3 regions of the Mycobacterium sp. pV006 genome follow, and region 1 is predicted to be linked to each of the others. Evidence: riboswitches for the same ligand, from Rfam matches in the RefSeq annotation. Region 1 holds a riboswitch; each other region holds the start of a gene.
The links. Region 1 has a riboswitch for cobalamin ahead of ACAG25_RS09815 (ferredoxin). Riboswitches for the same ligand answer to the same signal wherever they lie in the genome.
Positions count from the first base shown of each region.

Region 2: it holds a riboswitch for cobalamin, as region 1 does, so the genes downstream of both, ACAG25_RS01680 (ABC transporter substrate-binding protein) here and ACAG25_RS09815 (ferredoxin) in region 1, are expected to answer to the same signal.
Region 3: it holds a riboswitch for cobalamin, as region 1 does, so the genes downstream of both, ACAG25_RS12270 (energy-coupling factor ABC transporter permease) here and ACAG25_RS09815 (ferredoxin) in region 1, are expected to answer to the same signal.

Region 1 is NZ_JBGGKT010000005.1:68,314-78,681, reverse strand. It holds gene ACAG25_RS09845 (PH domain-containing protein) at 1-240, shown strand, start outside; gene ACAG25_RS09840 (HAD-IIA family hydrolase) at 285-1,100, shown strand; gene ACAG25_RS09835 (ABC transporter ATP-binding protein) at 1,057-1,899, opposite strand; gene ACAG25_RS09830 (FecCD family ABC transporter permease) at 1,896-2,939, opposite strand; gene ACAG25_RS09825 (FecCD family ABC transporter permease) at 2,936-4,003, opposite strand; gene ACAG25_RS09820 (ABC transporter substrate-binding protein) at 4,017-5,054, opposite strand; cobalamin riboswitch at 5,086-5,282, opposite strand; gene ACAG25_RS09815 (ferredoxin) at 5,329-5,982, opposite strand; cobalamin riboswitch at 6,016-6,148, opposite strand; gene ACAG25_RS09810 (DEAD/DEAH box helicase) at 6,157-7,860, opposite strand; gene ACAG25_RS09805 (alpha/beta fold hydrolase) at 8,049-9,104, shown strand; gene ACAG25_RS09800 (SDR family NAD(P)-dependent oxidoreductase) at 9,097-9,996, opposite strand; gene groL (chaperonin GroEL) at 10,234-10,368, shown strand, end outside.
Region 2 is NZ_JBGGKT010000001.1:360,021-370,388, forward strand. It holds gene ACAG25_RS01670 (ABC transporter ATP-binding protein) at 1-421, opposite strand, end outside; gene ACAG25_RS01675 (FecCD family ABC transporter permease) at 418-1,413, opposite strand; gene ACAG25_RS01680 (ABC transporter substrate-binding protein) at 1,440-2,465, opposite strand; cobalamin riboswitch at 2,504-2,632, opposite strand; gene ACAG25_RS01685 (GNAT family N-acetyltransferase) at 2,706-3,311, opposite strand; gene ACAG25_RS01690 (CBS domain-containing protein) at 3,333-3,761, opposite strand; gene ACAG25_RS01695 (ribonuclease Z) at 3,888-4,748, shown strand; gene ACAG25_RS01700 (transglutaminase domain-containing protein) at 4,732-5,571, opposite strand; gene ACAG25_RS01705 (alpha-E domain-containing protein) at 5,573-6,547, opposite strand; gene ACAG25_RS01710 (circularly permuted type 2 ATP-grasp protein) at 6,557-8,062, opposite strand; gene rpsT (30S ribosomal protein S20) at 8,375-8,635, shown strand; gene holA (DNA polymerase III subunit delta) at 8,642-9,583, opposite strand; gene ACAG25_RS01725 (ComEC/Rec2 family competence protein) at 9,598-10,368, opposite strand, start outside.
Region 3 is NZ_JBGGKT010000006.1:257,261-267,628, forward strand. It holds gene ACAG25_RS12250 (GlxA family transcriptional regulator) at 1-653, opposite strand, end outside; gene ACAG25_RS12255 (alpha/beta fold hydrolase) at 694-1,449, opposite strand; gene mhuD (mycobilin-forming heme oxygenase MhuD) at 1,501-1,818, shown strand; gene ACAG25_RS12265 (serine hydrolase) at 1,793-3,151, shown strand; cobalamin riboswitch at 3,166-3,368, shown strand; gene ACAG25_RS12270 (energy-coupling factor ABC transporter permease) at 3,407-4,120, shown strand; gene ACAG25_RS12275 (energy-coupling factor ABC transporter substrate-binding protein) at 4,117-4,464, shown strand; gene ACAG25_RS12280 (CbiQ family ECF transporter T component) at 4,461-5,207, shown strand; gene ACAG25_RS12285 (energy-coupling factor ABC transporter ATP-binding protein) at 5,200-5,994, shown strand; gene clpC1 (ATP-dependent protease ATP-binding subunit ClpC) at 5,998-8,541, opposite strand; gene lsr2 (histone-like nucleoid-structuring protein Lsr2) at 8,790-9,131, opposite strand; gene lysS (lysine--tRNA ligase) at 9,225-10,368, opposite strand, start outside.

The sequences.
Region 1 (10,368 bases):
CTGGCGGCGCGCGCGGGCAGCCTGGACCGGCGCCGGGACTGCCTGGACGGCGCGGGCGTGGTGGCCTGGACCGTGCGGCAGAGTTGGCCGCAGCGCCGCGCCGGGGTCGCCACCCTGGTGGCCGCCACCGCGGCCGGGGTCAAGCACTACGAGGTCGTCGACGTGCCGGCCGAGTTGGCGTGGGACATCGCCGCCGGGGTGACGCCGTGGGTCGGCGCCAGCGCCTGGGCGCGCGACTGACCGGGCCGAGTTGCGTCCGAACGACGGCGGTTTACTGTCGATTCATGGCGATCGGTGGAGTGCTTTTCGACATCGACGGCGTGCTGGTCACCTCCTGGAAGCCGATTCCCGGCGCGGCCGAGACGTTGCAGAGCTTGGCGCGGCAGCAGATCGCGTGTGCTTATCTGACCAACACCACCACGCGTACGCGGGTGCAGATCGCCGACCTGCTGACCGAGGCCGGCATGGCGGTGGCCCCCGACGAGGTGATCACCGCCGCGGTGCTCACCGCCGAATTCGTCCGCACCCGGTATCCCGGTGCGCGCTGCTTCCTGGTCAACAGCGGACAGATCGCCGAAGACATGCCGGGCATCGACCTCGTGTCCTCCGAGGAGTTCAGCGGGCCGCACGCACCCCCGACCCCGGACGTGGTGCTGCTCGGCGGGGCGGGCCCGGAGTTCGGCCACCTGACCCTGTCGTGGGTGTACGACTGGATGGCACAAGGGGTTCCGGTGGTCGCGATGCACCGCAGTACCGCGTGGAACACCGCCGACGGGCTGCGCATCGACACCGGCATGTACCTGATCGGCATGGAGGAGACCTGCGGTCGCAAGGCGACGGCGGTGGGCAAGCCCGCCCCTGCGGGTTTCCTGGCCGCGGCCGGCCGGCTCGGGGTGGACCCCGAGGAGATGTACATGGTCGGCGACGACCTCAACAACGACGTGCTGGCCGCGCAGGTGGTCGGCATGACCGGGGTGCTGGTGCGCACCGGCAAGTTCCGTCAGGACACGCTGGACCGTTGGGCTGCAGACGAATTCGCGATGCAACCCAACCATGTCATCGACTCGGTGGCCGATCTTCCGGAACTGCTGGGGCTGTAGCCGCGACGCGTGGGTGCGGCAGCACCAGCGGGGTGTGGGTGATCGGGTCGGTGATGACGGTGGCTTCGACACCGAAGACGTCACCGACCATGTCGGCGGTGATGATGTCGTGCGGCGACCCCTGGGCCACGAGTCGGCCGTCGCGCATCGCGATCAGATGGTGTGCGTAGCGGGCCGCCATGTTCAGGTCGTGCAGCACCAGCACCACGGTGCGCCGGTGCACGCGGTTGATCTCGGCGAGCAGCCCGAGCACGTCGAGTTGGTGCGCCAGGTCCAGGTAGGTGGTGGGCTCGTCGAGCAGCATCACCTCGGGGTCCTGCGCGAGTGCCAGTGCGATCCAGACGCGCTGACGTTGGCCGCCGGACAGTTCGTCGATCGGGGTCTCGGCGAGCTCGGTCAGACCGGTGGACTGCATCGCGGCGGCGACGGCGGCGTCGTCGGCGGCGCTCCACTGCCGGAACCAGCGCTGGTGGGGGTGGCGGCCGCGGCCGATCAGATCCGCCACGGTGATGCCGTCCGGGGCGGCCGGTTGCTGTGGCAGCAGACCGACTTTGGTTGCGAGCTCGCGGCTCGGGATGGCGCCCAGGTCACGTCCGTCGAGATGCACGACGCCGTGCTGGGGCGCCAGCAGCCGGGCCAGGCCGCGCAGCAGGGTGGACTTGCCGCAGCCGTTGGGCCCGATGATCGCGGTGATCGCGCCGGCGGGCAGCGTGGTGCTGGCCTCCTCGACGATGACGCGACCGGAGTAGCCGAGGCTGAGCCGCTGGGCGGTGAGACTGACGGGGACGTCGTGGGTCATCCGGCACTTCCGATCCGGTTGGCGCGGGCAAGCAGGAACAGGAGTACGGGGGCGCCGAGCACGGCGGTGACCACACCGACAGGCATACCGGCGGGCGCGAACAGCACTCGGGCGGCGAGATCGGCGGCGACGACCAGGAGTGCGCCGACGGCCGCCGACGGGGCCAGCCCCACGTGCCGCTCGGCGAGCAGCCGGCGCGTGATCTGCGGTGCGACCAGCGCGACGAATCCGATCGGGCCGGCGGCGGCCGTGGCCATCGCGGCGAGGGTGACGGCCACCAGGACCAGCGCGATGCGGTGGCGCTGGCGACTGCCCAGGGAGGTGGCGAGCTCGTCACCGAGTTCGAGCAGCCGCAGCTGGCGGCCCACCACCGCCAGCACCGGCACGACGAGCACCAGCGTCGTCCCGATCACCGCGACGTGCATGCCGTCGCGATTGGCCAGGCTGCCGGTCAGCCAGGCCGCGGCGCTCATCGCCTCGTGGACGTCGGCGCGGGTCAGCAGGTAGGAGATCCCCGAGGTCAGCATCGCGGCAACGCCGATGCCCACCAGCACCAGACGGAAGCCGTGCAGCCCGCGCCGGTAGGCCACCAGCAGGATCACCGCGGAGGCCAGCAGGGCCCCGGCCAGCGCGCTGACGACGACGGCCGCGCCGCTGCCCCCGACGACGGTGATCACCAGCAGTGCGCCCAGCGCCGCCCCGGAGTTGATGCCGATCACGTCGGGACTCACCAGCGGGTTGCGGGCGATGCGTTGCAGGATGGCGCCCGACAGCGCGAAGGCCGCGCCCACCCCGAGTCCGGTGACGGCGCGCGGCAGCCGGTCGCCGAGCACCACGTCGCGGTCGATCAGGGTGCCGCCACCGGCGAGGACGTCGAGCACCTCGGTGATGCTGATCGGGAACTCGCCGAGCGTCAGCGACGCCGCCGCGACCGAGACTGCCGCCGTCCAGGCGAGCACCGTCAGCAGGGTGCCGCGGCGACTGACCCGCACCGCGAACCGCGCACGACGGTCGGTGAGCACCAGCATGTCGGCGCTCACAGACCCGAGACCTTCCGGTTGCGCACGAGGTACAGGAAGAACGGGGCGCCGGCCAGCCCGGTGATGATGCCGACCTGAAGTATCTGGGGCGACACCAGGATTCGGCCGAGCACGTCGGCGAGCAGAAGCAACGTCGGGGCCAGTACCACCGTCCACGCCATGATCCACCGGTAGTCCGGCCCGGTGATCAACCGCGCGATGTGCGGGACCACCAAGCCGATGAAACCGATCGGGCCGGCGATCGCGGTGGCGGCGCCGGCCAGCAGCACCACCGCCAGCGCGGCCAGCAGCCGCGCCGACCACAGGGTGGTTCCCAGACTGCGGGCCATGTCCTCACCGAGGGCCACGACGTTGAGGGTGCGGCTGGTCGCGAACGCGGCGACCGCGCCGGCGGCAATGAACGGCACCACCGCGGTCAGTGCGGCGGCATCGGCGCGGGTCAGGGAACCCACCACCCAGAAGCGGAAATCGTTGAGGGTGGTGGCATCCAGCAGGGTGAGGGCGGTGGTGACCGCGCCGACCAGGGCGGTGAACGCCGCCCCGGCCAGCGCCAGCTTCACCGGTGTCGCCCCGCCCAGACCGAGCGAGCCGAGGGAGTACACGAACACCGCGGCGATCGCGGCCCCCGCGAAGGCGAACCACACGTAGCCGCCGGCGGTCGTCACGCCGAACACCGTCATCGCGATCACCACCGCCAGCGCCGCACCGGAGTTGATGCCCAGAATTCCCGGTCCCGCCAACGGGTTTCGGGTGATGCCCTGCATCACGACCCCAGCCACGCCCAGAGCCGTGCCGGCCAGCAGGCCGGTGACGGTACGGGGCACGCGGACGTGCTGCACGATCCGGTCCACGTCGGTCTCGGCCGGACCCGTCAGCGCGGCCAGGGCGTCGCCGACCCCGATCGTGTAGTTGCCGACGAGCAGCGAGATCAGCGCTGCGACAACCAGACCCAGCGCCGCGACGGTCAGGCCGAGCAGCCGGACCCCCCTGTTGCGCAGCAGCTGCCGGCCGCTACCGGCCGGCCGGCCGGTACCTGTCGCGGGGCGGGTCAGGGCGACGGGCATGTCGGAGGGTTGCTCAGCGGACCCGGTCGGGGTGCAGGATCGACGCCACCAACTCGACGGAGTGAGCGGCCCGCACCCCGGCGGCCCGGTCGGCGAACAGGAACGGGTGCACCTGGTTGTTCCGCACTGCGCTCACGCCGGCCAGCGCCGGGCTCTGCGCGAGCGCGGCGGCCTCCTCGGCGCCGGTCTCGGCCGTGAACGAGATGTCGCAGCAGACGCTGGTCAGGATCACGTCCGGGTCGCGCCGGATGATCTCCTCGATGTCGACCTCGACGTGTCGGCGCTGCTGCAGATCGGCGAACGCGTTGACCCCGCCGGCGTGTTCGATGATCTGGGTGCCGAAGTCGACGCCGCCGGCGACGCGGTATCCGCCGTCGTCGTCGATCAGCACGATCGCGACCTTCGGGCGGTCGGCCCCGGCGACGGCTTCCTCGACGGCGGTGATCCGTTGCTGCTGGTCGGTGATGACCTGCTCGGCGCGATCCTCGACGCCGAAGATCGTGCCGAGATCACGCAGATCCCGATAGATGGTGTCGACGCGCACCGAGGCCGGGTCGATGGCCTCGTCGGACAGACCGTCCTGACTGGGGCACAACGGGCTCAGGATCCAGGACTGGATACCGAGTTCGGCCAGGCTCGCGCGGGTGCCCACGCTCTCGTCGGCGTCGCCTTCGGCGAAGAAGTTGTTGTAGCCGGACAGCACGAAGTCAGGACGCGCGGCCAACAGCCCTTCGCGGCTGGGGAGTTGCGGCACATAGGGCACCTGGCTCTGCGCCTCGGCGTACTCGGGCAGCACCTGTGAGTCCAGGTAGGCGGTGCCGACGAGCCGGTCGCTGATGCCGAGCGCGTGCGCGATCTCGGTGGCCGGCTGGTACGCGGCGTATACGCGTTCGGGCGGTCCGTCGACGCTGACCTCGATGCCGCAGTTCTCGACGGTCACCGCGTTCTCGGATCTGCTGTCTTCCTGCGGGTCCGGGGACGAACAACCCGACGCGGCAATGGTGACGACCGCGGCAACCGCGGTCAGGGTTCGGGGCAATGCATAGGCCACTGTCAGCCCGCCTCTCCAGATCCTCGTGGATGGGGTACTTCGTCGCCGTGGCCGGTCTCCTGGCTGACGGGCATACCGCGAGCGTTCCGCCTTCCCAAGGCCGGTGGGCCTCAGTGGCCCCACCGCGGGTCAGCGCGGTGGGAAGGAACGTCGCAATCCCGATCACAGTGGCGAGGGCCGCGCCGGTGTCACACCGGCTTCCCGTTCACCACGGCTTGCGGTGACGTTAACAGCTGACGGGCCGGGACGGGCGGCAGGGTCGGTGGGCTGCGTCTCAGGTGCGCGGCGGCGTCTGCACCGCGCGGCCGGATCCGGCGGCGCGGGAGGTCCACGACGCTACGAGCGCCGGCGCGTCGTCGGGTTCGACCGGACCCCACCAGTCGTCGTCGGGGTGGACGGCGACCACGGGTGCGTGGTTGCACGGGTACAGGCAGCCGGTCTGGGTGACCAGCACCTCGTCGTCGCCGAGCCTGCGGGCTTTGAGCGCTTCGGCGATGGCCTGTGCGGTGGCCGCGGAACCCTTTGCGGTGCACCGCGGTCCGCGGCAGACGAGGACGTGACGTCCGAACGAGGGGAGGTCCTCCCAGGCGGGGGAGGTCAGCCCGGACTCCCAGCCGGTGACCGCGCCGCTGACGGTCTCGACCGTGAGCAGACCCTTGTTTCGGCGCACCCAGTCCCCGGCGATACGCCGCAACCACGACCGGGCCGGAGCCGGCGCCGCACCCACCGGCAGCGGCAGCAGCCGGACCGCTGAACCCGGTGTGGCGGCGGCGATGTCGTCGAGGACGTCGAACAGCGTCGGGGTGGCCAGCTGCAGATAGGCCAGGCGTGCCCCGATGTTCTCGGCGAGTTGGGTCGCTTCGGTGTGGCGGGCGTGCGCGTCGGCGCCCATCCCGACGAGGACGAGGTGACGGCTGCGGTCGGTCATCGACCCACCCCTTCTCGGGGAGTTCCGCCCCGGTGGAAAGGAATCGGCGAGGGCGAGTGTCTGGCTCACGAGATGTCGTCTCGCACACAGTGGCGGTACCGCGCCGGAATCGCACCGGACTTCCTCTGACCAGCGCCGAAGGACAGCCGACTGTAGCAGGCGGTCAGCAGCCGGTCAGGCCGTCAGCTCGCGCTGCAGCACCCGGACCGCCTCGATGCGGGCCTGCAGTTGTTCGCGCGTGGCGGCGGCCACCGGCGGTCCGCCGCAGCGCCGCCGCAGCTCGTTGTGGATCCAGCCGTGTGGGCGTCCGGTGCGGTGATGGGCCAGCGACACCAGCGTGTTGAGTTCGGTGCGCAGCTCGCGCAGCTGTCCGTGTGTGGTCCTCGGAACCGCGGGACCGCCTGCTTCGGTGCGTTTGGTGAGCTGCTCTTCTTGCCTGCGGCGCAACAGATCTCGCATCGACTCCGCGTCGAGTAACCCGGGGATGCCGAGATAGTCGGCCTCCTCGTCGCTGCCGGCCGGGGTGGCCGTACCGAACGACGACCCGTCGAAGATCACCTGATCGAGTTCGGCGTCGGCGCCGAGGTACTCGATCTTGTTCTCCTCCTCGCCGGGCTCGTCGCGCTTCTGCTCCCGTAACTCCGCGTCGAGCGGGTCCTCGAGCGTCTCGCGGTGCGGCTTGCCGAGCACGTGGTTGCGCTGGGCCTCCATCTCGCTGGCCAGCAGCAGCAGGTTGGGCACCGACGGCAGGAAGATGCTCGCGGTCTCCCCGGGACGGCGCGACCGGACGAACCGGCCGATCGCCTGGGCGAAGAACAACGGCGTCGACGCGCTCGTGGCGTACACGCCGACCGCCAGGCGCGGCACGTCGACGCCCTCGGAGACCATGCGCACCGCCACCAGCCACCGCGACGTGCCCGCCGAGTACTCCGAGATGCGGTCCGAGGCACCCTTGTCGTCGGAGAGCACCACCGTCGCCGGTTCGCCGGTGATCTTGAGCAGCAGCTCGGCGTAGGCCCGAGCGGTGGTCTGGTCGGAGGCGATGATCATGCCGCCGGCGTCGGGCACGTGCTGCCGCAGGCCCTGCAGACGCTTGTCGGCCGCCGCGATCACCGCGGGCATCCATTCGCCCTTCGGGTCCAACGCCGTCTTCCACGCCCGCGCGGTCTGCTCGGCGGTCAACGGTTCCCCGAGCCGGGCGGCGTGCTCCTCCCCGGCGCTGTCGCGCCACCGGGCCTCACCCGAGTACGCCATGAACATCACCGGCCGGACCACCCCGTCGGCCAGGGCGTCGCTGTAGCCGTAGGTGTAGTCGGCCCTGGAGCGGGCGAACCCGTCCGGGCCGGTCTCGTAGGTGACGAACGGGATCGCGCTGTCGTCGCTGCGGAACGGTGTTCCGGTCAGCGCCAGACGCCGGGTCGCGTCGTCGAATGCCTCGCGGATGGCGTCGCCCCAGCTCTTGGCGTCGCCGCCGTGGTGGATCTCGTCGAAGACCACCAGAGTCTTGCGGTTCTCGGTGCGCACCCGATGGCGCGACGGGTGGGTGGCGACCTGGGCGTAGGTGACGACGACGCCGTGGTACTCCGAGGACGTCTGGGCGTTGGAGTTGGAGAACTTCGGGTCCAGGGCGATGCCGTGCCGCGCGGCCGCCTGCGCCCACTGGATCTTCAGGTGCTCGGTGGGCACGACGATCGTGATCGTCTCGACGGTGCCCTCGGCGAGCAGTTCGGAGACGATGCGCAGCGCGAAGGTGGTCTTACCGGCGCCGGGCGTGGCCACGGCGAGGAAGTCCCGGGGCTTGGCGGTCAGGTATTTGACCAGTGCCCGTCGCTGCCAGCCCCGCAACGCCTGGGTGCTGGGCGCTGCGTCAGCCCGCACCCACGACTCCTTTCCTGAACCGGAAATGCAGTCTAGGGCAGGCGGTTCCGCGAATGCATCCAACGCGGCGTGTCCGGTCCGGCGTGTCCGCCCGGCAGGCGTTGCGACCTCAGATTGTGAACTACGTCACATCGTCGGCCGTGCCGTGCCACGCTGATGGGGACGCACTCTCGAACGGGGACGAGAAGATGGTGTTCAGGCGCGCACGGCGGTCGGCCACGCTGCTGCTCGCCTCGGCGCTGTTGGCCGCGACGGCGGTGCTGCCCCCGGTAGGCAGCGCCGAGACCACCGTGGTGATCCCCGGGGCGTCGCTGTTCAAGTCGCTCAACCCGCGCTATCCGGCGATCGCGGCCACCTATCCGCAGATCGGCCGCCACTTCCACGGCGACGAGCACCCGCTGGTGGTCGACTACTCCCAGGACCCCTTCACGTTCGACCGGTCGCTGCGCGACGGGGTGGAGCGGGCGCGCGAGATGGTCCGGGATCTCGAGGGTGACGTCGTGATCGTCGGAGAGTCGATGGGCAGCATGGTCGCCACCCGGCTGGCCGAGGAATTCGCCGCCGATGCGCCGACGTCGAGGAACCTCCGGCTCGTGTTGATCGCCCCACCCGAGCCGGGCGCGGCGCGTCTCTTCAAGGAGGGCGCCTTCGTCCCGCTGCTGAACTACCGGGTGCGACGCATGCCCGAGCTGCCGTACCCGACCACGGTCGTCGTCGGTGAGTACGACCCGTGGGCCGACCCGCCGGACCGGCCGTGGAACCTGGTCGCGATGGCCAATGCCGTGTTGGGCTTCTTCTACGTCCACGGGCCGCCCTCCTGGCAGATCGACCCGGCCGACATCCCGCCGGAGAACGTCACCGTCTCCGGCAACGTCACCCGATACTTCGTGCCGACCCCGCAGCTGCCGCTGACCCGGCCGCTGCGCGACCTCGGTGTCCCCGACGGGGTGGTCGACGTCGCCGACTCGATCCTGCGTCCCGTCATCGACGCCGGCTACCGCCGCCACGACGAGCCCGGCGACACCCGGCCGTATCTGTCGGAGGGCCGGCTGCTCCGCGGCGACGGCGAGGAACCGGACCTCGGGCCCCAACGTCGGCGCAGCGAGAGCGGGTCGCATGCCGACCGGAGTCCGCGCGCCGAGCGCACCGAGCGCACCGAGCGCGCCGAGGACCGCGACGTGCGCCGATCGGCCTCGAGCTCCCGCGACCAGGCGCGCACGGCGCGCCACGCGCGCGTCAGCTGATCGGGTAGGTCACCTTCGTCAGCTCCTCGGACACCGTCCAGAGCCGCTGCTGGGTCGCCACGTCATACGAGAGGTTGCTCGACGCCACGACGACGGGGTGGCCGCGCTGCTGGCCGATGCCGTCGGGCCCGTAGTACTGCCCGCCGAGGACACCGGGGTCGGTGGCCGCGCGCAACGTCGGAAGCGCGCCCGCGGCGGCGCTCTGGGCCAGCAGCGGCGTCACCCGGTTCAGCGCCGGCTGCAGGACGGCCGGCAGGTTGCGGGCCAGCTCGGTGCTGGACGTGCCCGGGTGCGCGGCCACCGCAATGGTCTTGCCGCGCGGCGCCAGGCGGCGCTGCAGTTCGTAGGTGAACATCAGGTTGGCCAGTTTGGATTGCGAATAGGCACCCATCCGGCTGTAGCTGCGCTCCCACTGCAGATCGTCGAAGTGGATCGCCCCACCCATCTTGTGGCCGTTGCTGCTGATCGTGACGATGCGCGCACCGTCGACGTCGAGCAGCGTGTCCAACAGCAGACCGGTCAGCGCGAAGTGGCCCAGGTGGTTGGTGCCGAACTGCAACTCGAAGCCGTCGGCGGTGGTGCCCTTCGGCGTCGTCATCACGCCCGCGTTGTTGATCAGCAAATCGATCCGCTCGTAGCGGCCCTTCAGTGCCTCTGCCGCGGCGCGGATCGAGGCCAGCGAGGTCAGGTCGAGTTCGGTGACGGTCACGTCCCCGGCGATGCGTGCCGCGGCACGGTCCCCCTTGCCGGCGTCGCGCACCGCGAGGACCACGTGCGCCCCGCGTTCGGCCAGGGCCTTGGCAGTCTCGAAGCCCAGACCGGTGTTGGCGCCGGTGATGACGGCGGTGCGGCCGCTCTGGTCGGGAATGTCGGCGGTGGTCCAGTCGGTCATGAGTCGACTGTACGGAGCACGGCGACGCCGCCGTGTTCGCCGACAGCGGAACTCCTTCCGACCTTGCACTCGCCCTGGTCGAGTGCTAAGAATGCAGTTGGCACTCGCGACCGGTGAGTGCTAGGTCGGGACGGTGAGGCAACGGGCCGCGTCAGCGGAGCACACCGGAGCCGTCCGTCGCGGGCACTGCGCCCGACCAGCAAGACGTGCATCCCCAATCCGGAGGAACACTTCGCAATGGCCAAGACAATTGCGTACGACGAAGAGGCCCGTCGCGGCCTCGAGCGGGGCCTCAACAGCCTCGCCGACGCGGTAAAGGTGACGTTGGGCCCCAAGGGCCGCAACGTCGTCCTCGAGAAGAAGTGGGGCGCC
Region 2 (10,368 bases), on a different contig from region 1:
CTCCGGACAGGGTGTGCCACCACCGGTCGGTCATGCCGAGCAGTCCCGTGGCGCGCAGCGCAGTCTCGACTGCCGCCGTCGCCGCGGGGTCGGCACCTGTCAGCGACGCATGCGGGATCCGGCCCAGGCGCACCACGTCGCCGACCGTGATGTGCAGGTCGGTCTCGGCGTGTTGGGCGACCAGAGCCACTCTGCGGGCGACCGCGCGACGGGGCAGGCGGGCCAGCGGCGTGCCGTCCAACTCGACGACTCCGCGGTCCGGGCGGTTCACCCCGGCCATCAACCGCAACAACGACGACTTGCCCGAGCCGTTGGGCCCCAACAGACCGACGGTGCTGCCGGGCCGTGGGTCGATGGTGACGCCGTCGAGGACCGGCCGCCCCGCCCGGGTCCATGTCACCTCGACCGCGCGCAGGCTCATGCGGCAACGCTCCTGCGCCGCAACAGGATCAGCGCGAAGGCCGGCACCCCCAGCAGCGCCGTCACCACGCCGGTCGGGATCTCCTGGGGTGCGAACAGCGTGCGGGCCACGGTGTCGACCCACACCATGAAGATCGCGCCGAGGATGGCCACGGTCGGCAGCAGCGTCCGGTGACCCGGCCCGACCAGGAAGCGCGCCGCGTGCGGCAGCACCAGACCGACGAACCCGATGGCGCCCGAGGCGCTGACCAATGCGGCGGTGATCAGCGCGGTCAACACCAGCAGCACGATCCGCGCCCGGCGCACCGAGATTCCCAGCGACGACGCGGCGTCCTCGCCGAAAGTGAACGCGTCGAGGGTGCGTGCGTGACCGAGGCAGACCAGCAGCCCGGCACCGACGACGACGCCGCAGAGCAGGACCTCCGACCACGACACGCCGGCCAGCGATCCCAGCAGCCAGAACAGCACCCCCCGGGTCTGTTCGGCGTTGGCCGAGGACAGCACGATGAACGAGGTGAGCGCCGAGAACAGTTGTGTCGCAGCGACTCCGGCGAGCACCACCCGATCTGTGGTGCCTCCCGCGGCGTAGGCCAGCACCAGGACGAGCCCGAACGACGTCACCGCACCCAGAAACGCCCCGCCGGAAAGGGTGACCGCGGCGCCGCCGACCCCCAACACGACAATCAGCACCGCACCGGTCGACGCGCCGGAGGACACGCCGAGCACGAACGGATCGGCCAACGGGTTGCGCAGCAGCGACTGCAGGATCGCGCCGCACAGCGCCAGGCCGGTGCCGCAGATCGCGGCGAGCAGAGCCCGCGGCAACCGCAGTTCCCAGACGATGCCGTCCTGGATCCGACCGGCGCCCGACGGTCCGGCGCCGAGATGTTCGGCGACGATGCCGTACACGTCGCGCACCGATACCGCGGCGGCTCCGATGGTGATCGCCACGGCGATCGACGCCGTCAGCAGTACCGCTCCCAGCGTCCACATCGCCACAAGCGACGTTCCGCGCACGATCAGCCGCCGGAGGTGATCCCGAGCCGACGCAGACCGTCGGCGACCTTCTCCGCACCGTCGACGGTCCGGATCGACGGGTTGAGGTCGGCGCCGTTGACCACCAGATAGCGCTTCTCTTGCACCGCGGTCATCCGTGAGGTCACCGGATGTGTTTCCAGGAACTCGATTTTGGTGTCCAGCGCGTCGCCGTCGATGGTGCGCCGACTGAGGTCGGCCAGTACGAACGCGTCCGGATCCCGTTCGGCCACCGCCTCCCAACTGACCTGCGGCCATTCCTCGGTGGTGTCGGCGAAGACGTTGCCCGCACCCACGGCCTCGGCGATGACGCCGGAGGCTCCGCAGCACCCGGCCATGTACGGTGCCCGCAGGTCGGAGAACCAGAACACCAGGTCCGCCCCGGCCGGCGCGCCGGCCGCCCGCTGCATCCGCTGCTGCAGCTCGGCCACGAGCTGCTCGCCGCGCTCCCGGATGTCGAAAATCGCTGCCAGGTCCCGAATTTCGCCGTAAATGACATCCATCGTCAGGGGTGTGGTGCGGGCCCCGTCCTCGTTGACCGAGACCTTGCCGACGCAGTCGCTGGGCGCCAGATACGTGGGCACCCCGAGTTGTTCGAACTGGTCGCGGTCGGCCACCCCGCCGGGGCCGAGGGTGCCGCCGAACGACGCGGACACGAAATCGGGATCGGCGTCGAGCACGGTCTCCAGCGAAGGCTTGTTCTCGGCCAACCGGGGCACCCGGGCGTTGTCCTCGGCGAGGTTCGGCAGGACCGGGTCGGTCCAGGTGGCGGTGCCCACCATGCGGTCGGCGAGCCCGAGCGACAGCAGGATCTCCGCGGAGCCCTGGTTGAGCGCCACCGCACGCTGCGGCGGCGCCTCGACCACCACGTCGCGACCGCAGTTCTCGATGGTCAGTGGGAATCCCTGGGCGGCAACGCTTTCTGCGGCCCCGGCGGGGGCGGATCCCTCGGAGGAGGCACACGCCGACAAGAGCAGCAACAGCGAGGCCAGAGGGGCGAGCAGACGCACGGTGGGACATCCTTCGATGCGGGGCTCGAGCGCGGAGCCGTCAACGGGTCACCGACCGCAGGCATTCGGACTCGGGGACAGTGCCCCATACCGTTGCGCGTCAGTTCCGGAGTCGCACCGGATTCCCCTGCTGATCGGCCACCGACACTGTAGCCGCACCGATCACCGTGGCTGTCGCCACATCTGCCCTACCGTGGCTGCCGCCACATCTGCCCTACCGTGGCTGCCGCCACATCTGCCCTACCGTGGCTGTCGCCACATGGGCCACATCGGCGGCCCGCCGCCCGGTATGTGGAGCTCACCGGTCACCTCGAACCCGAACCGCATGTAGTAGGCGAGGTTGGATTCCTTGGTCGATTCCAGGTACGCCGGCGCGCCTTCGGCGTCGCAGCGGTCCAGACGTGAACGCATCAGCGCCTGCCCGAACCCGGCGCCGCGGACCGTCGGGTCGCTGCCGATGACGCCGAGATACCAGTGCGGCTCCTCGGGATGGTGCTGCTTCATCAGATCGGCCATCGCCTGACCCCGCCGCATGTGCCGACCCATCGCCAACAGGAACGCCGGCATCATCCGGAGTTCCTCGCGCGGCGTCTGCTTCCAGCGGCCCGGTGGATCCCACAGCGCGGCCGCGCCGAGCGTCCCGTCGCGGTCGGCGACCTCGGTGGCCTCCCCGGCCAGGAAGTGATGGCGTGCCATCGCGGCGAACACTCGCGGCAACGCGCGGGCCCGGTGCGCGTCGTCGGGCATCATCCACGTCATCACCGGGTCGTCGAAGAAGGCTCGGCCCAGCACCCGCGACAGGAGTTTCACGTCGGCGCGGCGGGCAGGCGCGACTGCGATCGTCATCGATGTTCAGACTAAGCGGCGTCAGCCCTGGGTGATGTAGGCCTGCAGCTGCCGGTGTTCGTGTTCGAGTTCCTCCATGCGGGTCTTGACCACGTCGCCGATGCTGACGATGCCGGCCAGCCGCCCGTCGACGAGCACCGGGACGTGCCGGACCCGGTTGGTCGTCATCAACGCCGCCAGGCTGTCGACGGAGTCATCGGGCGAACACGTCGCCACCAGGGCCGTCATGATGTGGGCGACAGGGCGCCGCAGCAGGTCCGCACCGAGCTCCGGGAGTTTGCGCACCACGTCGCGCTCGGACACGATGCCCTGCACTCCGTCCGGTGACACCACGACCATCGCCCCGATGTTCTGGACGGCCAACTCCGTCAGCAGACCGGCGACGGACGTCTCGGGGGTGATCGTCGCCACCGCACTCCCCTTGCTGCGCAGTACATCGGCGATACGCATGGCAACCTCCAGGTGACCCAGCTCACACTGCCGTCCCACCAGGCTAGAGGCCCGGCCCCGTCCCAGCCAACCCCCGGAACGGTCAATCCGGCCCTGCGCCGCGCGGTTGACGGTATATGTGGCCGCATGATCGAAGTCACTCTCCTCGGAACCGGCAGCCCCATCCCCGACGCGCACCGCGCGGGTCCCTCGACCCTCGTCCGGGCGGGTGAGCAGATCTTCCTGGTCGATTGCGGACGCGGAGTGCTGCAGCGCGCGGCCGCGGTCGGGGTGGGCGCCAACAACCTGACCGCCCTGCTGATCACCCATCTGCACAGTGACCACATCACCGATCTCGCCGACGTGCTGATCACCCGGTGGGTGTCGAACTTCGATCCGGACATGCCGCCCCTGCCGATCATCGGTCCCCCGGGTATCGCCGAGGTCGTCGAATCCACGTTGCGCGCGATGCGTTTCGACATCGGCTACCGCATCGACCATCACGACGATCTGACCGCCCCGCCGCAGGTCGAGATCGAGGAGGTCACCGAGGGGGTGGTGTGGGGTCGAGAAGGTGTGCAGATCCGTGTCGCCCCCACCGACCACCGCCCGGTGACGCCGACGATCGGGTTCCGCGTCGAGCACGCCGGGGCGTCGGTGGTCCTGGCCGGGGACACCGTGCCGTGCGCGTCCCTCGACGAACTGGCCGACGGGGCGGGCGCGCTGGTGCACACCGTGATCCGTCAGGACCTGATCGACGCGCTGCCGATCCAGCGGTTCCGCGACATCTGCGGCTATCACTCCTCGGTCGAACAGGCCGCCGAGACCGCCGCGCGCGCCGGGGTGGGGATCCTGATCCTGACCCACTATGTGCCGGCCATCCAGCCCGGCCAGGAGGAGGACTGGCGCGCGCTGGCGGCCACGGCGTTCGATCGGCAGATCGAGATCGGCGACGACCTGCACCGCGTCGAGGTGCACCCCGGGGTGTGCGCTAAGCCAACCGGGTGATCTCGACGATGACGTCCAGATCGGTGGACCCCTCGCCGGAGTAGATCCCCTTCAGGGGGCTGACGTCGGCGTAGTCGCGGCCGACGCCGACGCTGATGTACTGCTCGTTGATCTCGGCGTCGTTGGTGGGGTCGTAGTGCCACCACTCGCCGGTCCACGCCTGGATCCAGGCGTGGCTCTGGCCGTCGACGGTGTCACCGATCTCGGCGTCGCGGTGCGGGTGCAGGTAGCCCGACACATACCGTGACGGGATCCCCATGCCGCGCAACAACATCAGCGTCAGGTGCGCGAAGTCCTGACACACCCCCTTGCCTTCGCGTAGCGCGTCCACCGCGGAGGTGTGCACACCCGTGGTGCCGGGCACGTACTGCAGTTCGGCCTGCACCCACCGCGCGGCCTCGATCACCGCCTCGGCCGGTTCGTGATACTTCGCGATGCGCCGGCCCACCCGTTGGATGCGTTTACTGGCCGGCGCGTAGTGGGTCGGGGCCAGCACCTCGAAGTACTTGTCCATCACCGCCTCGGTGGCCAGATCCGACCAGGTGACCTTCGTCTGGGGTTCCTCGGGTGTCTCCGTCTCCACCACCGACGACGCCGTCACCTCCAGCTCGGTGTGCGGCGCGTGCAGATCGAACGCCGTGACCGCGGTACCCCAGTAGTCGACGTAGCGGTAGGACCGGGTGGCCGGGACGGTCTCGACGCGGTTGAGGATGACGTTCTGCCGGTTGTCCGACCGCGGGGTGAGCCGGGCCTCGTTGAACGACGCGGTGACCGGCGACCGGTAGGCGTAGCCGGTCGAGTGCACCACTCGCATCCGCCACATGTCAGATCTCCCCTTCTTCGATCACCAGCGAGTTGTGTCCGGCGTCGGTCCACGCGACCCACGGGGCGGAGTGGAAGTACTGCAGCGCCAACGCTTCTCCGACGTCGAAGCAGGTCTTCTGCAGACCGGCCAACCGGGTCTCCAGCGATTCGAGCACCGCGCCCGGTTGCAGGAACTCCAGTTCGCTGCGCGCCCGCCCGAGCAGCCGTTGCGCTTCGGCGGTGGCGCCCAGACGCCCGTGCGGACGTTTGAGCAGTTCGTCGAGGCTGTGTTCGGCCAACCGCAGCGAGTAGAAGATCGACCGCGGGAACAGGCGATCGAGCAGCATGAACTCGACCACCCGGCCGGCGTCGAGCACCCCGCGGTAGGTCCGCAGGTAGGTGTCGTGGGCGCCGGCCGAGCGCAACAGGGTCACCCACGCCGGGGACGACCCGCTGTCCCCGACCCGGGAGAGCAGTAGGCGCACCGTCATGTCCACCCGCTCCAGGGCCCGGCCCAGCACCATGAACCGGTAGCCGTCGTCGCGGGAGAGCGTCGAGTCGGCCAGGCCGGCGAACATCGCGGCGCGGCCCTCCACGTAGGCGAGGAACTCGTGCGGTCCGAACCGTTTGGCCGCCCGTTCCCGTTCCGGCAGTGCGTTGTACGTACTGTTGAGGCACTCCCAGATTTCGGTGGACGTGACTTCCCTTGCCCCGCGTGCGTTTTCGCGCGCAGCGGAGATGGCCTCGACGATCGAGCAGCCCCCGTAGGTGTCCCGGCCGAAGGCCACGATGTCGGTCAGCGACCACACGTCGAGCGGCTCGTCGGGGGGTTCGATCCCCAGCACCCGCAGCAGGGTGCGCGACGCCCAGTCGGGGTCGACGCTGGAGTCCTCGAGCAGCTGGTGCACGGTGACGTCGAGGATGCGCGCGGTGTCGTCGGCGCGTTCGACGTAGCGTCCGATCCAGTACAGCGATTCGGCGTTCCTGGCCAACATGACGCTCTCCTACTGCTGCTGCTGGTTGCTGGTCTCGGCGCCGGCTTCGGCTCGGGCGCCCTTTCCCGTACCCGCGCTCGGCAGCGAACGCACCACCTCCGCCGCGGCCAGTTCCCGGTCGGCCGCCGAGGTGCGCGACGCCAGCACCCACGTGTCCTTCGACCCGCCGCCCTGGCTCGAGTTGACCACCAGCGATCCTTCCGGCAACGCGACCCGGGTCAGCCCGCCGGGCAGCACCCACACCTCGTCGCCGTCATTGACCGCGAACGGGCGCAGGTCGACGTGACGCGGCGCCAGCGTGTCGCCGATCTGGGTCGGCACCGTCGACAACTGCATGACCGGCTGCGCGATCCAGCCGCGCGGGTCGGCGTTGATCTTCTTGGTGACCGCGGCCAGTTCCTTCTCCGAGGCGTCCGGCCCGAACACGATGCCGTAGCCGCCCGACCCCTCGACCGGTTTGACGACCAGCTCGCGGATCCGGTCGAGGACCTCCTCACGTTCGTCGTCCAGCCAGCACCGGAAGGTGTCGACGTTGGCCAGCAGCGGCTTCTCGCCGAGGTAGTACTCGATGATCGTGGGGACATAGGTGTAGACCAGTTTGTCGTCGCCGACGCCGTTGCCCACCGCGCTGGAGATCACCACGTTGCCGGCCCGCGCGGCGTTGAGGATGCCGGCCACTCCGAGCACCGAGTCCGGCTTGAACTGCATCGGGTCGAGGTAGTCGTCGTCGATGCGCCGGTAGATCACGTCGACCTGGCGCTCACCCTCGGTGGTGCGCATGTAGACGGCGTTGTCGCGACAGAACAGATCGCGGCCCTCCACGAGCTCCACCCCCATCTGCCGCGCCAGCAGGGAATGCTCGAAGTAGGCCGAGTTGTAGACCCCCGGCGTCAGCACCACCACCGTCGGGTCGGCGACGTTGTTGGCCGCGGCGTTGCGCAGCGCCCGCAGCAGATGCGACGAGTAGTCACCGACCGAGCGGACCCGGTGGGTGGCGAACAGGTTCGGGAAGACGCGCGCCATGGTGCGCCGGTTCTCCATGACGTAGGAGACCCCCGACGGTGAGCGCAGGTTGTCCTCCAGGACACGGAAGCTGCCCTGCTCGTCGCGGATCAGATCGATGCCGGCGACGTGGATGCGCACTCCGTTGGGCGGGACGATGCCGACGGCCTCGCGGTGGAAGTGCTCGCACGAGCTGACCAGCCGGCGCGGGATGACGCCGTCACGCAGGATCTCCTGTTCGCCGTAGATGTCGTCGAGGTACATCTCGAGTGCCTGCACCCGCTGCCGGATGCCGCGTTCCAGCCGCGTCCATTCGGCAGCGGAGATGACGCGCGGCACCAGGTCCAGCGGGAACGGCCGCTCCTGACCCGACAACGAGAAGGTGATGCCCTGGTCGATGAACGCCCGGCCCAGCGCCTCGGCGCGCGCGGCGAGCTCGGAGGCGTCCGACGGGGCCAACTCCTTGTGGATGCCCTTGTAGGGCGTACGAACGTTGCCCTGCGGGTCGAACATCTCGTCGAAGGCCTCGGCGTACTTGCCGACGGCGTTGTATCCCTCGAAGACGCCGTTGTGCCGCCGGGCGGCCTTGGCGTTACGTGAAGTCCGTACGGTTTCGGTCGGCAACGTGTCCCCTGCTCTAGTGATGAGTGCTGACGGTCGGAGAACACTCGCCTGCCATGCTGCAACAGATCCAGCGTTTCGGCAGGCCAGCGAGCCTCGCTTTGGTTCATTACCCCGCTCGCTGCTACCCTGAACAGTCGCTGCGCCCGGACGGGCGCCCACAGACTCAGATCACCCAGTCGAGATTTACGAAGGAATACACGCGTGGCCAACATCAAGTCGCAGGAGAAGCGGAACCGCACCAACGAGCGCCGCAGACTGCGCAACAAGTCGGTGAAGTCGTCGCTTCACACGGCGGTCCGTGGATTCCGCGAGGCCGTCGAGGCCGGTGACAAGGACAAGGCCGGCGAGCTGCTCGCCGCGACCAGCCGCAAGCTCGACAAGGCGGCCAGCAAGGGTGTCATCCACAAGAACCAGGCCGCCAACCGCAAGTCGGCGCTGGCGCGGGCCCTCAACAAGATCTGACCGTCGTCAGTCGCTGACCAGCGACGCGACCTTACGCACCGCGCTCTCCAGCGCGTAGTCGGCGTCGGCGGCCGCGCCCTTGACGTCGGCGTTGAGGGCGGCCACCACCCGCATCGCCTCGGCCACCGAGTCGCGCGACCAGCGCCGCGCCTGCTTCTGCGCCTTCTGCACCCGCCACGGCGGCATGCCCAGCTCGCCGGCCACCTGGAAATGGTTGCCCGTCATCGGTCCCACGCGCGCGATGGTGTGCACCGCCTCGGCCAGCGCGTCGGCGAGCACGACGTGCGGTTCACCGGACATCATCGCCCAGCGCAGCGCCTCGGCCGCCCCGGCCACGTCACCGACCACCGCCTTGTCGGCGATGTCGAACCCCTTCACCTCGGCCTTGCCCGAGTGGTAGCGCCGGACCGCGGCGGCGTCGACGTTCCCGCCGGTGTCGGCGACGAGCTGCGAGCAGGCCGCTGCCAGCTCGCGGATGTCCGAACCGATGGCGTCGAGCACCGCGGTGACCGCGTCGTCGTCGACCTTGACACGCAGGGCCTTGAACTCGCGGCGGACGAAGTCGGCGCGCTCGGCGGGCTTGGTGATCCGGGCGCACGGATGCACCTCGGCGCCCAGCTTCCTGAGATGCTCGGCCATCGCCTTGGCGCGCCCTCCGCCGGAGTGCACGACGACCAGCACGGTGCCCTCGGGCAGTTCGGCCGCGGCGTTCTGGATGAGCGCCACGGCGTCCTTGCCGGCCTCGGCGGCCGATTCCAGCACCACCACGCGTTCATCGGCGAACAGCGACGGGCTGAGCAGCTCGGCGAGTTCGCTGACACTGACCTCGCCGGCACGCATCCGGCTGACGGGAACGTCGGTGGTGCCCGCGGCGGTGCGCGCCTGCCGTAGCACCGACGCCACCGCCCGCTCGACCAACAACTCCTCGTCGCCCAGAACCAGGTGCAGTCCCGTCAGTGAAGTCACCGCACGATGGTGTCACGGCGGCCCGACACCGCCCAATGCCAGCCCGCGGCGACGACCAGTGCCGCGGCCGCGATCAGCGCGACGCCGGCAACACCCGAGGGCACCGGCACCGCGGCGGCCGGCAGTGCCGACGACCAGCGGGCCACCGCCAGCAGCCACCACACCTCGGGGCCGGTGAACCGGATCAACAGGTCGGCGCCGGCCGGCCACAGCGGGGCCAGGGCCGCAGCGGCGGTTCCTGCCACGGTGAGCGGCGGGACGACCGGCGCTGCGGCAAGGTTCGCGATCACCGCCACCAGGCTCACCGAGCCGGAGATTCCGGCCACCAGCGGGGCGGTCACGACCTGCGCGGCGAACGCGACGCTGACCGCCGCCGCAAGCGGGCGCGGCCAGCCGCGGTCGGTGAGACGTTGCGTCCATACCGGCGCGATGAGCACCAGCGCGGCGGTGGCCGACACCGACAATGCGAACCCGACGTCGACGGCCAACTCCGGGGCGCCGACCATCAGCGCCACCACGGTGCCCGCCAGCGCCGGCAGGGCCTGTCGGCGACGGTGCGACAGCACCGCCAGCAAGGTGATCGCGCCCATCACCGCGGCCCGCAGCACGCTGGCCGACGGCTGGACGACGATCACGAATCCGAGCAGGGTGGCGCCGGCCAGCACCACCGCAGCGCGGGGTCCCAGCACCGCAGCCGACAACAGCACCGCACCGCACACGATGGTCACGTTGGCGCCCGAGACCGCCGTGAGGTGGGTCAGCCCCGC
Region 3 (10,368 bases), on a different contig from region 1:
TCCAGGTGCGGGGCGAAGCGATCCGAACCGCGCACCGGGATGGGTTGGTCGATGTACTGGCGCTGACCGCCGTCGCGCTGCGGCGGCACCACCATGCGGCGGGCGATCTTGTTGGTGACCGCGCTGCCCAGTTCGCGGCGCACCAGATGCAGGCACGCGTCGATGCCTGCGGCCGTGCCGGCGCTGGTGATCAGGTTGCCGTCGTCGACGAACAGCACGTTGCGGTCCACCACCGCGGTCGGGTAGCGCCGCTGCAGCTCCTCGGCGTGCATCCAGTGCGTGGTGCAGGGCCGGCCGTCGAGCAACCCCGCGGCGCCGGCCACGAACGCCCCGGAGCACACCGTCAGGATGATCGAACCCGACGCCGCCGCCTGGCGGACCGCCTCGAGCGCGGCGGGCAGGTATTCGGCGGAACCGATCGCCGGTATCGCGACCAGATCCACTCCGGCAAGACCGTCGAGTCCGCATTCGGGGGTCAGCGTCGCGCCGACACTCGTGCGCACCGGGACACCGGCCTGCGGGCCACACACCTTGAAGTCGAAGTTCGGGACGTCGTCGGCGGACCGGTCGATGCCGAACACCTCGCAGATGACCCCGAACTCGAACATCGCAACGTCGTCGAGCACCAGGGCCGAGACCGATCGCAGTGTCATGGCCGAATTTTATTCGGGATGCCCGGTGCGGCCAATCGATTTACGCGGTCGCGAGGAAGGCCTCGACCGCCTCCCGATATCGGTCCGGCGCGTCGTCGTGGATCAGGTGTCCGGCGTTGGCGATCCGCAGGTAGGTGGCCCGGCCGGCAGACTGCTCGGCCATCGCCCGCATCTGGTCCGGCGGTGCGACGGTGTTGGCCGCTTCCAGCAGCAACGCCGGCGCGCGCACCGCCTGCCACTGCGTCCAGTAGTCGCGCTCGCCCCACTGTGCGGCGATCTCGATCCACCTGTCCGGTTCCCCGTGCAGCCGCCAGCCCGTCGGAGTGCGGTCGAACGCCTCCAGGAAGTACTGGCCGGCGACCGGGCCGAACTCGGCGAAAACCTCATCGGCTGAAGCGAACTCGACCGGCAGCGCGTGCAGCCAGGGTTCCCACGGCCCGGTGGTGCGGCCACGGAAGTCCGGCGCCATGTCCTCGACGACCAGCGCGGCGACCAGCTCCGGATGCGCCGCGGCCAGACACCACGAGTGCAGCGCCCCCATCGAGTGACCGACCATGACCGCCGGCTCCCCCAGCGGCGCCACGGCGTCGCGCAGGTCCTCGACGAAACGTTCGGTGCTGATGGGGTACGGGTCGTGGACCTCCCGGCCGCGATGCCACGGGGCGTCGTAGGTGAACACCCGTCCCAGTCGGGTCAGCCACGGCAGCTGGCGCGACCAGGTGGAGCCGCGCCCCATCAGCCCGTGCACCAGCACCAGCGGCCGGCCCGCACCGCCGCGCGCGGTCAGCAGATCCATAGGGTCATCATGCCGACGATCGCGTCCGCGGCACGCGGTAGCCTGAACGACATGGCTGTGGTCAAGATCAATGCAATCGAGGTCCCGCCCAACGCCGGCCCCGAACTGGAGAAGCGCTTCGCCAACCGAGCCCATGCCGTCGACAACCAGCCGGGCTTTCTGGGCTTCCAGTTGCTGCGGCCCGTCAAGGGTGAGAACCGCTACTTCGTGGTGACGCAGTGGGAGTCCGACGAGGCCTTCCAGGCCTGGGCCAACGGGCCCGCCGTCGAAGCCCACGCCGGCGAGCGCAAGAACCCCGTGGCCACCGGTGCCTCCCTCCTGGAGTTCGAGGTCGTGCTCGACGTTGCCAGGACCGACACCGCGTCCTGACGCAGGGGCGCGGCGCCGCGCGGCCGTGGTGACGGTCGCGCTGTCGCTCGTCGCGGCCCTCGTCGGCGGTTGCGCCGCCACCCGTCCCGCGCCGGCCGAAGCGGCCTACGGCGTCCCCATCGCGATCAACACCCCGCAGGGACTGCGCGCCAAGCAGACGATGGACATGCTCAACAGCGACTGGCCCATCGGCGAGAACGGCATCCGGACGCTGGCCGCCCCGGAGCTCGTCGAGCACGTCGGGGTCACGCTGGACCGCATGTGGTGGGACCGCCCGTTCACCGTCACCGACGTCGACGTCGGCGCCGGAAACGCCACCCTGCACGTCACCACGTCCTACGGGGTCGGCCAGGTCATCGAGCTCCGCACCGACGACGCGTCGATGGTCGACCGATTCGCGGTGACGCTGGTCGAGCCGGAGATCCGGCAGTTCTCCGACGTCGACGCCGCGCTCACCTCTTCCGGAGCGCGCTACTCCTACCAGGTGGCCAAGGTCGTCGACGGGCGCTGCGAGAAGGTCGCCGGCACCAACACCGAGTTGTCGCTGCCGCTGGCATCGATCTTCAAGCTCTACGTGCTGCTCGCGGTCGCCGAGGCCGTCGAGAGCGGGACCGTGCGGTGGGACGACACCCTGACGATCACCGCACAGGCCAAGGCCGTGGGTTCCTCCGGCTTCGACAAGCTGCCCCCGGGCGCGACGGTCTCGGTACGCGACGCCGCCCAGCAGATGATCTCGGCCAGCGACAACATGGCCACCGACCTGCTGATCGAGCGCCTCGGACCCGGCGCGGTCGAGCGCGCCCTGGTCACCGCGGGGCACCACGACCCGGCCAGCATGACGCCGTTCCCGACGATGCACGAGCTGTTCTCCGTCGGCTGGGGACGCCCGGACGTGCGCGAACAGTGGAAAGAGGCGTCTCCGCAGAAACGCGCCCAGTTGCTGCAGCAGGTCAAGTCGCGGCCGTACGAACCCGACCCCGAACGCGCACACGAGCCGGCGTCGGCCATCGGCGCCGAGTGGTACGGCAGCGCCGCCGACATCTGCCGGTTACACGCCGCCCTGCAGGAATCCGCGGTCGGCGAGGCCGCTCCGGTCCGCGACATCCTCTCCGCGATCCCCGGCATCGACCTGGACCGCCAGACCTGGCCCTACATCGGTGCCAAGGCCGGCAATCTGCCGGGCGACCTGACCTTCAGCTGGTACGCCGTGGACCGCACCGGGCAGCCCTGGGTGCTCAGCATGCAATCGAACTGGCCGAAGTACCGCAGCCAGACCGCGGCGGCGTGGCTGTTGTCGATGGCCGAGCAGATGTTCGGTCTCGTCGCCCCCTGACCCCCGACCCGGGGGTACGCTCCACCTGCTGCGGTGTACGGGAACCCGGTGTGAATCCGGGGCGGCCCTCGCCACTGTGAACGGGAAGTCGGTGCCCTCCATGCCACTGCCCGCGCGTCTCGCGTGGGTGGGAAGGCGGGTACCGGCGTTTCGGCCCACCTCGGGTGTGCCGGTGGATCCGTGAGCCAGGAGACCGGCCGCGGCACCGACACACGATGCCCACGAGGTGCTGGGCAGAAAGGCGCAGCAGTAACAATGCACATCGCAGAAGGCTTTCTTCCGCCGGCGCACGCGCTGGCCTGGACCGTGGCGGCGGCACCGTTCGTCGTCTACGGAGCCAGGCAGGTCGTCGTCACCGTCAAACGCCATCCGTCCTCGGGTCCGCTGCTCGCGGCGGTCGGCGCGTTCTCGTTCGTCATGTCGGCGATCAAGCTGCCGTCGGTGACCGGATCGAGTTCGCACCCGACCGGCACCGGCCTGGGCACCGCGATCTTCCGGCCCCCGGTGATGGCGTTCCTCGGCACGATCGTCCTGCTCTTCCAGGCTCTGCTGCTGGCCCACGGCGGCATCACCACGCTCGGCGCGAACGCGTTCTCGATGGCGATCGCAGGGCCGTGGGCCGGGTTCGCGGTGTTCTTCGCGCTGCGCCGCGCCGGGGTGGGTGTGCTGCCCGCGGTGTTCGCGCTGGCATTCGTCGCCGACCTGGTCACCTACCTCGTCACCAGCATCCAGCTGGCACTGGCGTTCCCGGCCGCCGAGGGCGGTGTCGGGGAGAGCCTGGTGGAGTTCCTCGGCGTCTTCGCGTTGACCCAGGTGCCGCTCGCGATCGTCGAGGGGCTGATCACCGTGGTGGTGGTGCGTGTGTTGATGCAGGTGGCGTCCTCTGAACTGCTGAACCTCGGCTTTCTGAAGGGCGCCGAGGTTCCGGCCGGCGCCGAACCGACCGACCGCACGGAGGTCGGCAAATGAGCGCCCGCACCGACAGGTCCGCGCGCAGCGGGTCGATCCTGGTCCTGACCGCCGTGCTGCTGTTCCTCGCAGCCGCCGTCGCGGTCGGCTCACTGTTCTACGGCTACTCCCGCGACGCCGAAGCCGAGTTCGGCGGCGCCGACGGGCAGGCCGAAGAGGTGATCACGGTCATCCAGGAGGACTACGAACCCTGGTTCTCCCCGCTGGTCGGAGAGCTGCCCGGCGAGGTCGAGTCCGGGTTGTTCGCGTTGCAGGCCGGGGTCGGCGGCATCGTCCTGGGCAGCGCGATCGGCTGGTACGCCGGTCGTCGCCGTGGCCGCAGCGAGGCGCAGAGCGGGGGGTGAACCCGCTCGATCTCAGCGCGGCCCGCAACCGCTGGTCGGGGCACCCGGCTGCCGAGAAGTTGTTCCTCTACGGCGGGCTGCTGCTGTGCGCGATGCTGCTGCCGCCGCGGACCGGGGCACCGTTGATCCTCGTCGCGGTCGCGGTGGCCACGCTCGCGCTGGCGCGGGTTCCGGTCCGCACCTTCACACTCGCGCTGGCCGGGCCCATGGTGTTCATCGCGCTGGGCTCCGTGCCGATCGCGGTCAGCCTGCGCGGCGGACCGCACCTGGAGCCCGGCGGTGTCGATCTCGCGATCGACACAGCGCTGCGTGCGATCGCCGCGTCGGCGGCCACCATCGGTCTGGCGATGACGACGTTGATGGCCGATCTGCTGGATCTGGCGCGCCGCGCCGGGGTCCCGGCGGCGCTGTGTCATGTCATCGACCTGACCTACCGGCAGGTGGGAATCCTGCTGCGCTCCGCCCGGATGGCGCGCGACGCGGTGGCGCTGCGTCTGGGGCTGCGCCGGCCGCGCGATGCGATCGCGGTCATCGGCGCCCAGTTCGCGCTGATCTTCGTCCGCGGCACCGACCGCGCCCGCGCGATGTCCGAGGCGATGTCACTGCGCGCCGAACCGGGGATGACCGCGGTGCTCACCGCGGACCACCCGGTGCGTCGGGTGCGTCTCGCCGTGATCGCGGCAATGCTCGGCGGTCTCGCCGCGACCGCGGTCCTGAGCTCGAGGATGTGGACCGGTGGGTGACGACCGGTCCGGCGCACTGGAGTTGCGCGACGTCGGTTTCGGGTACCCGCGGGGCCCGCGGATCCTCGACGGGGTCGACCTGGCGCTGCGGCCCGGTCAGCGGATCGCGCTGCTGGGCGCCAACGGATCGGGCAAGACCACCCTGCTGCGCATCCTGGTGGGTCTGCTCAGGCCGACGACCGGTTCGGTGATGCTGGACGGCACCGCGGTCGACGGGTCGCGGGCCGCGCGCACGCGTCTACGCAGCCGGATGCAGATGGTGCTGCAGGAACCCGACGACCAGATCGTCGGTGCCACCGTGCGCGCCGACGTGTCGTTCGGGCCGATGAACATGGGCCTGGACAGAGCCGAGGTGCTCGAGCGCGTCGACACCGCGATGACCGCACTGGGAGTGGCCGACCTCGCCGACCACACGCCCACCCATCTGTCGTTCGGGCAGCGCAAACGGGTGGCGATTGCCGGAGCGGTGGCGATGCGACCCGGCGTGCTGCTGCTCGACGAGGCCACCGCCGGTCTGGATCCGCGCGCTGTGGACGATCTGTTGCAGACGCTGACCACGCTGTCCGACACCGGGACGGCCGTGGTCTTGGCCACCCACGACGTCGACGTCGCCTGGGCCTGGTCGCAGGAGTCGTTGGTGCTGCACGACGCGATGCTGCGCCGCGGCAAGACCCACGAGGTGTTGACCGACGACGCGCTGCTCGCCGAGGCACGCCTGGTGACGCCCTGGGGCGCAGCGGTGTCGCGCCGGCTCAACCGGCTCGTGCTGCGCCCCGGGGACGTCTGACGTCTACTCCGCCGCGCTGGGCGCGCCGGCCGCTCCGGCCTGCGCCAGATCCGGCTCGGCGGCCGCCGCCTGCTTGCGGCTGCTCGAGAACGTGAACTTGGCGTCCTCGCCCGCGCTCTCGCCGTCCCAGCCTTCGACGTCGACCGTGACGAGCTGACCGGGTCCGATCTCCTCGAAGAGGATCTTCTCCGACAGCTGGTCCTCGATCTCGCGCTGGATGGTGCGGCGCAGCGGCCGCGCCCCGAGCACCGGATCGAAGCCGCGCTTGGCCAGCAGTGCCTTGGCCTTGTCGGTCAGCTCGATGGCCATGTCCTTGGCCTTGAGCTGGTTGGCGACTCGGCCGATCATCAGGTCGACCATCTTGATGATCTCGTCCTGCGTCAGCTGGTGGAACACGATGATGTCGTCGATACGGTTGAGGAACTCCGGACGGAAGTGCTTCTTCAGTTCGTCGTGAACCTTCTGCTTCATCCGCTCGTAGTTGTTCTCGCCGCCGCCCTGGGTGAAGCCCAGACCAACCGCCTTGCTGATGTCGCTCGTACCGAGGTTCGAGGTGAAGATCAGCACCGTGTTCTTGAAGTCGACCGTGCGGCCCTGACCGTCGGTCAGACGGCCGTCCTCGAGCACCTGCAGGAGGCTGTTGTAGATCTCCTGGTGGGCCTTCTCGATCTCGTCGAACAGCACCACGCTGAACGGCTTGCGGCGCACCTTCTCGGTGAGCTGCCCGCCCTCTTCGTAACCGACGTACCCCGGAGGGGCACCGAACAGCCGCGACGCGGTGAAACGGTCGTGGAACTCGCCCATGTCGATCTGGATGAGCGCGTCGTCCTCGCCGAACAGGAAGTTGGCCAGCGCCTTGGACAGCTCGGTCTTACCCACACCGGACGGGCCGGCGAAGATGAACGAACCGGACGGGCGCTTCGGATCCTTCAGACCCGCACGGGTACGGCGGATCGCCTTCGAGACGGCCTTGACGGCGTCCTCCTGGCCGATGATCCGCTTGTGCAGCTCCTCCTCCATGCGCAGCAGCCGGGTGGTCTCCTCCTCGGTCAGCTTGAACACCGGGATGCCGGTCCAGTTGCCCAGCACCTCGGCGATCTGCTCGTCGTCGACCTCGGCGACCACGTCGAGATCACCGGAGCGCCACTGCTTCTCCCGCTCGGCGCGCTGAGCGACCAGCTGCTTCTCCTGGTCACGCAACCGCGCGGCCTTCTCGAAGTCCTGCGCATCGATCGCGGACTCCTTCTCCCGGCGCGCGTCGGCGATCTTCTCGTCGAACTCACGAAGGTCCGGCGGCGCGGTCATCCGGCGGATCCGCATCCGGGCGCCGGCCTCGTCGATCAGGTCGATCGCCTTGTCCGGCAGGAACCGGTCGTTGATGTAGCGGTCGGCCAGCGTCGCGGCGGCCACCAACGCGCTGTCGGTGATCGACACGCGGTGGTGTGCCTCGTAGCGGTCGCGCAGACCCTTGAGGATCTCGATCGTGTGCTCGACCGTCGGCTCGCCCACCTGGACGGGCTGGAACCGGCGCTCCAGCGCGGCGTCCTTCTCGATGTACTTGCGGTACTCGTCGAGGGTGGTGGCGCCGATGGTCTGCAGCTCACCACGGGCCAGCTTCGGCTTGAGGATGCTCGCGGCGTCGATCGCGCCCTCGGCGGCACCGGCACCGACGAGGGTGTGCAGCTCGTCGATGAACAGGATGATGTCGCCGCGGGTGTTGATCTCCTTGAGCACCTTCTTCAGGCGTTCCTCGAAGTCACCGCGGTAGCGGCTGCCCGCGACCAGTGAACCCAGGTCCAGCGTGTAGAGCTGCTTGTCCTTCAGCGTCTCGGGCACCTCGCCGGCGACGATGGCCTGCGCCAGGCCCTCGACGACGGCGGTCTTGCCGACGCCGGGCTCGCCGATGAGCACCGGGTTGTTCTTGGTGCGGCGGCTCAGCACCTGCATGACCCGCTCGATTTCCTTCTCGCGGCCGATGACCGGGTCGAGCTTGCCCTCCATCGCCGCGGCGGTCAGGTTGCGGCCGAACTGGTCGAGCACCAGCGAGGTGGACGGGTTGCCCGCCTCGCCGCCGCGGCCGCCGGTGCCGGCCTCGGCGGTCTCCTTGCCCTGGTAGCCGCTCAGCAGCTGGATGACCTGCTGGCGCACCCGGGTGAGCTCGGCGCCGAGCTTGACGAGCACCTGGGCCGCCACACCCTCACCCTCGCGGATGAGTCCGAGCAGGATGTGCTCGGTGCCGATGTAGTTGTGGCCGAGCTGCAGCGCCTCGCGCAGGCTCAGCTCGAGGACCTTCTTGGCTCGCGGCGTGAAGGGGATGTGCCCGGACGGCGCCTGCTGGCCCTGGCCGATGATCTCCTCGACCTGGCTGCGCACACCCTCCAACGAGATGCCCAGCGACTCGAGTGACTTGGCGGCTACGCCCTCACCTTCATGGATGAGGCCCAGCAGGATGTGCTCGGTGCCGATGTAGTTGTGGTTGAGCATCCGGGCTTCTTCTTGAGCCAGGACGACAACCCGACGTGCTCGGTCGGTGAATCGTTCGAACATCCGTGGTTACCTGCTTCCATCGCATAGGTAGTGCAGCGCTTCGCGGAGCACTTCGCACCTGCCGTCCACTGTAGTGGGCGGCAGCGCTGAGCGTCCCGCCTGCCGGTCCGTTGAAGGGACGACAGAGTTCTGTAATCCGATCCCGCAACGGTGCTGTCAGGACAACGCAGGACGTCAGGGATTCGTTTCCCGCGCGCGGGCGGATGGCATTCGCCGATAGCGAACCGGAAGCGAGGTCAGGTGACCGCTTACGTGGCGGCGTGGAATGCGTCGATCACGTCGGCCGGGATGCGGCCACGGGTGGACACGTTGTGGCCGTTGCGGCGCGCCCATTCGCGGATCGCGGCGCTCTGTTCCCGGTCGATGGCCGCGCGGCCCCGGCCGGTGCCCACCGCACGCCCGCGCCGGCGACCACCGACGCGACGGCCGGCCTCGACCCATTGCTTCAAATCGTTGCGGAGCTTCGCGGCATTCTTGGCGGAGAGATCGATCTCATAAGTCACGCCGTCGAGGCCGAATTCGACTGTCTCGTCGGCGGCGCCTTCACCGTCGAAATCATCAACCAGAGTGACGGTGACTTTTTTCGCCATTGCCCCACAGCCCTTCTTCGCTATCGGTCCCACACCCCGCACCAATGTGCCATAAAGGCGGGACCCATTTCAAACAACGCGAGAATCTGCGGTTCAGTTGCCGTGTCGGCGAACAATAGGGAACAAAACCGTGTCCCTAATCGACAGTCCGGTCAGCGCCATCAACAACCTGTCGACACCCATTCCGGTGCCCGTGGTCGGCGGCATGCCGTGTTCGAGAGCGGCCAGGAAATCCTCGTCCAGCGCCATCGCCTCGTCGTCACCGGCAGCGGCGGCCCGGGCCTGCGCCTCGAAGCGTTCCCGCTGGATGACGGGGTCGATCAACTCCGAATAGCCCGTGGCCAATTCGATGTGCCGCACGTAGAGGTCCCATTTCTCCGTGACACCGTCGATGCTGCGGTGCGACCGGGTCAGCGGGGTGGTCTCGACGGGGAAATCGCGGACGAACGTGGGCGCCCACAGTTTGTCGCCGACGGTGAACTCCCACAGTTCCTCGACCAATTTTCCGTGACCGTAGCCGCGGTCGCGCGGAATCTCGACACCGAGCCGGTCGGCGATCTGCCAGAGATGTTCGGCGGTGGTCTGCGGGGTGATCTCTTCGCCGAGCGCTTCGGACAAAGACGGATACATTTGAATGGAGTCCCATTCGCCGTCGAGATCATAGATCGAGCCGTCGGGCAAAGTGACCTGTCGCGTACCGATGGCCTCGTCTGCGACTTCCTGAATAATTTCGCGGGTGGTGATCGCGGAATCGTCGTAGGTGCCGTAGGCCTGATAAGTCTCGAGCATCGCGAATTCCGGGGAATGCGTGGAATCCGCACCTTCGTTTCGGAACACCCGATTCAACTCGAATACCCGGTCGAATCCGCCGACCACGCAGCGCTTGAGGAACAGTTCGGGCGCGATGCGCAGATACAGGTCGGAGTCCAGAGCGTTGGAGTGCGTCACGAACGGCCGCGCCGCCGCGCCGCCGGCCAGTGTCTGCAGCATCGGGGTCTCGACCTCGAGGAAACCGCGCCGCTCCAGCGCCGAGCGCAGGGCCCGCATCACGGCGATGCGCTGGCGGGCGACGGTGCGGGCCTCCGGGCGCACGATCAGGTCGACGTAGCGCTGCCGGACGCGGGATTCCTCGCTCATCTCCTTGTGGGCCACCGGCAGCGGCCGCAGCGACTTCGACGCCATCTGCCACGAGTCGGCGAGCACCGACAGTTCGCCGCGGCGTGAGCTGATCACCTCG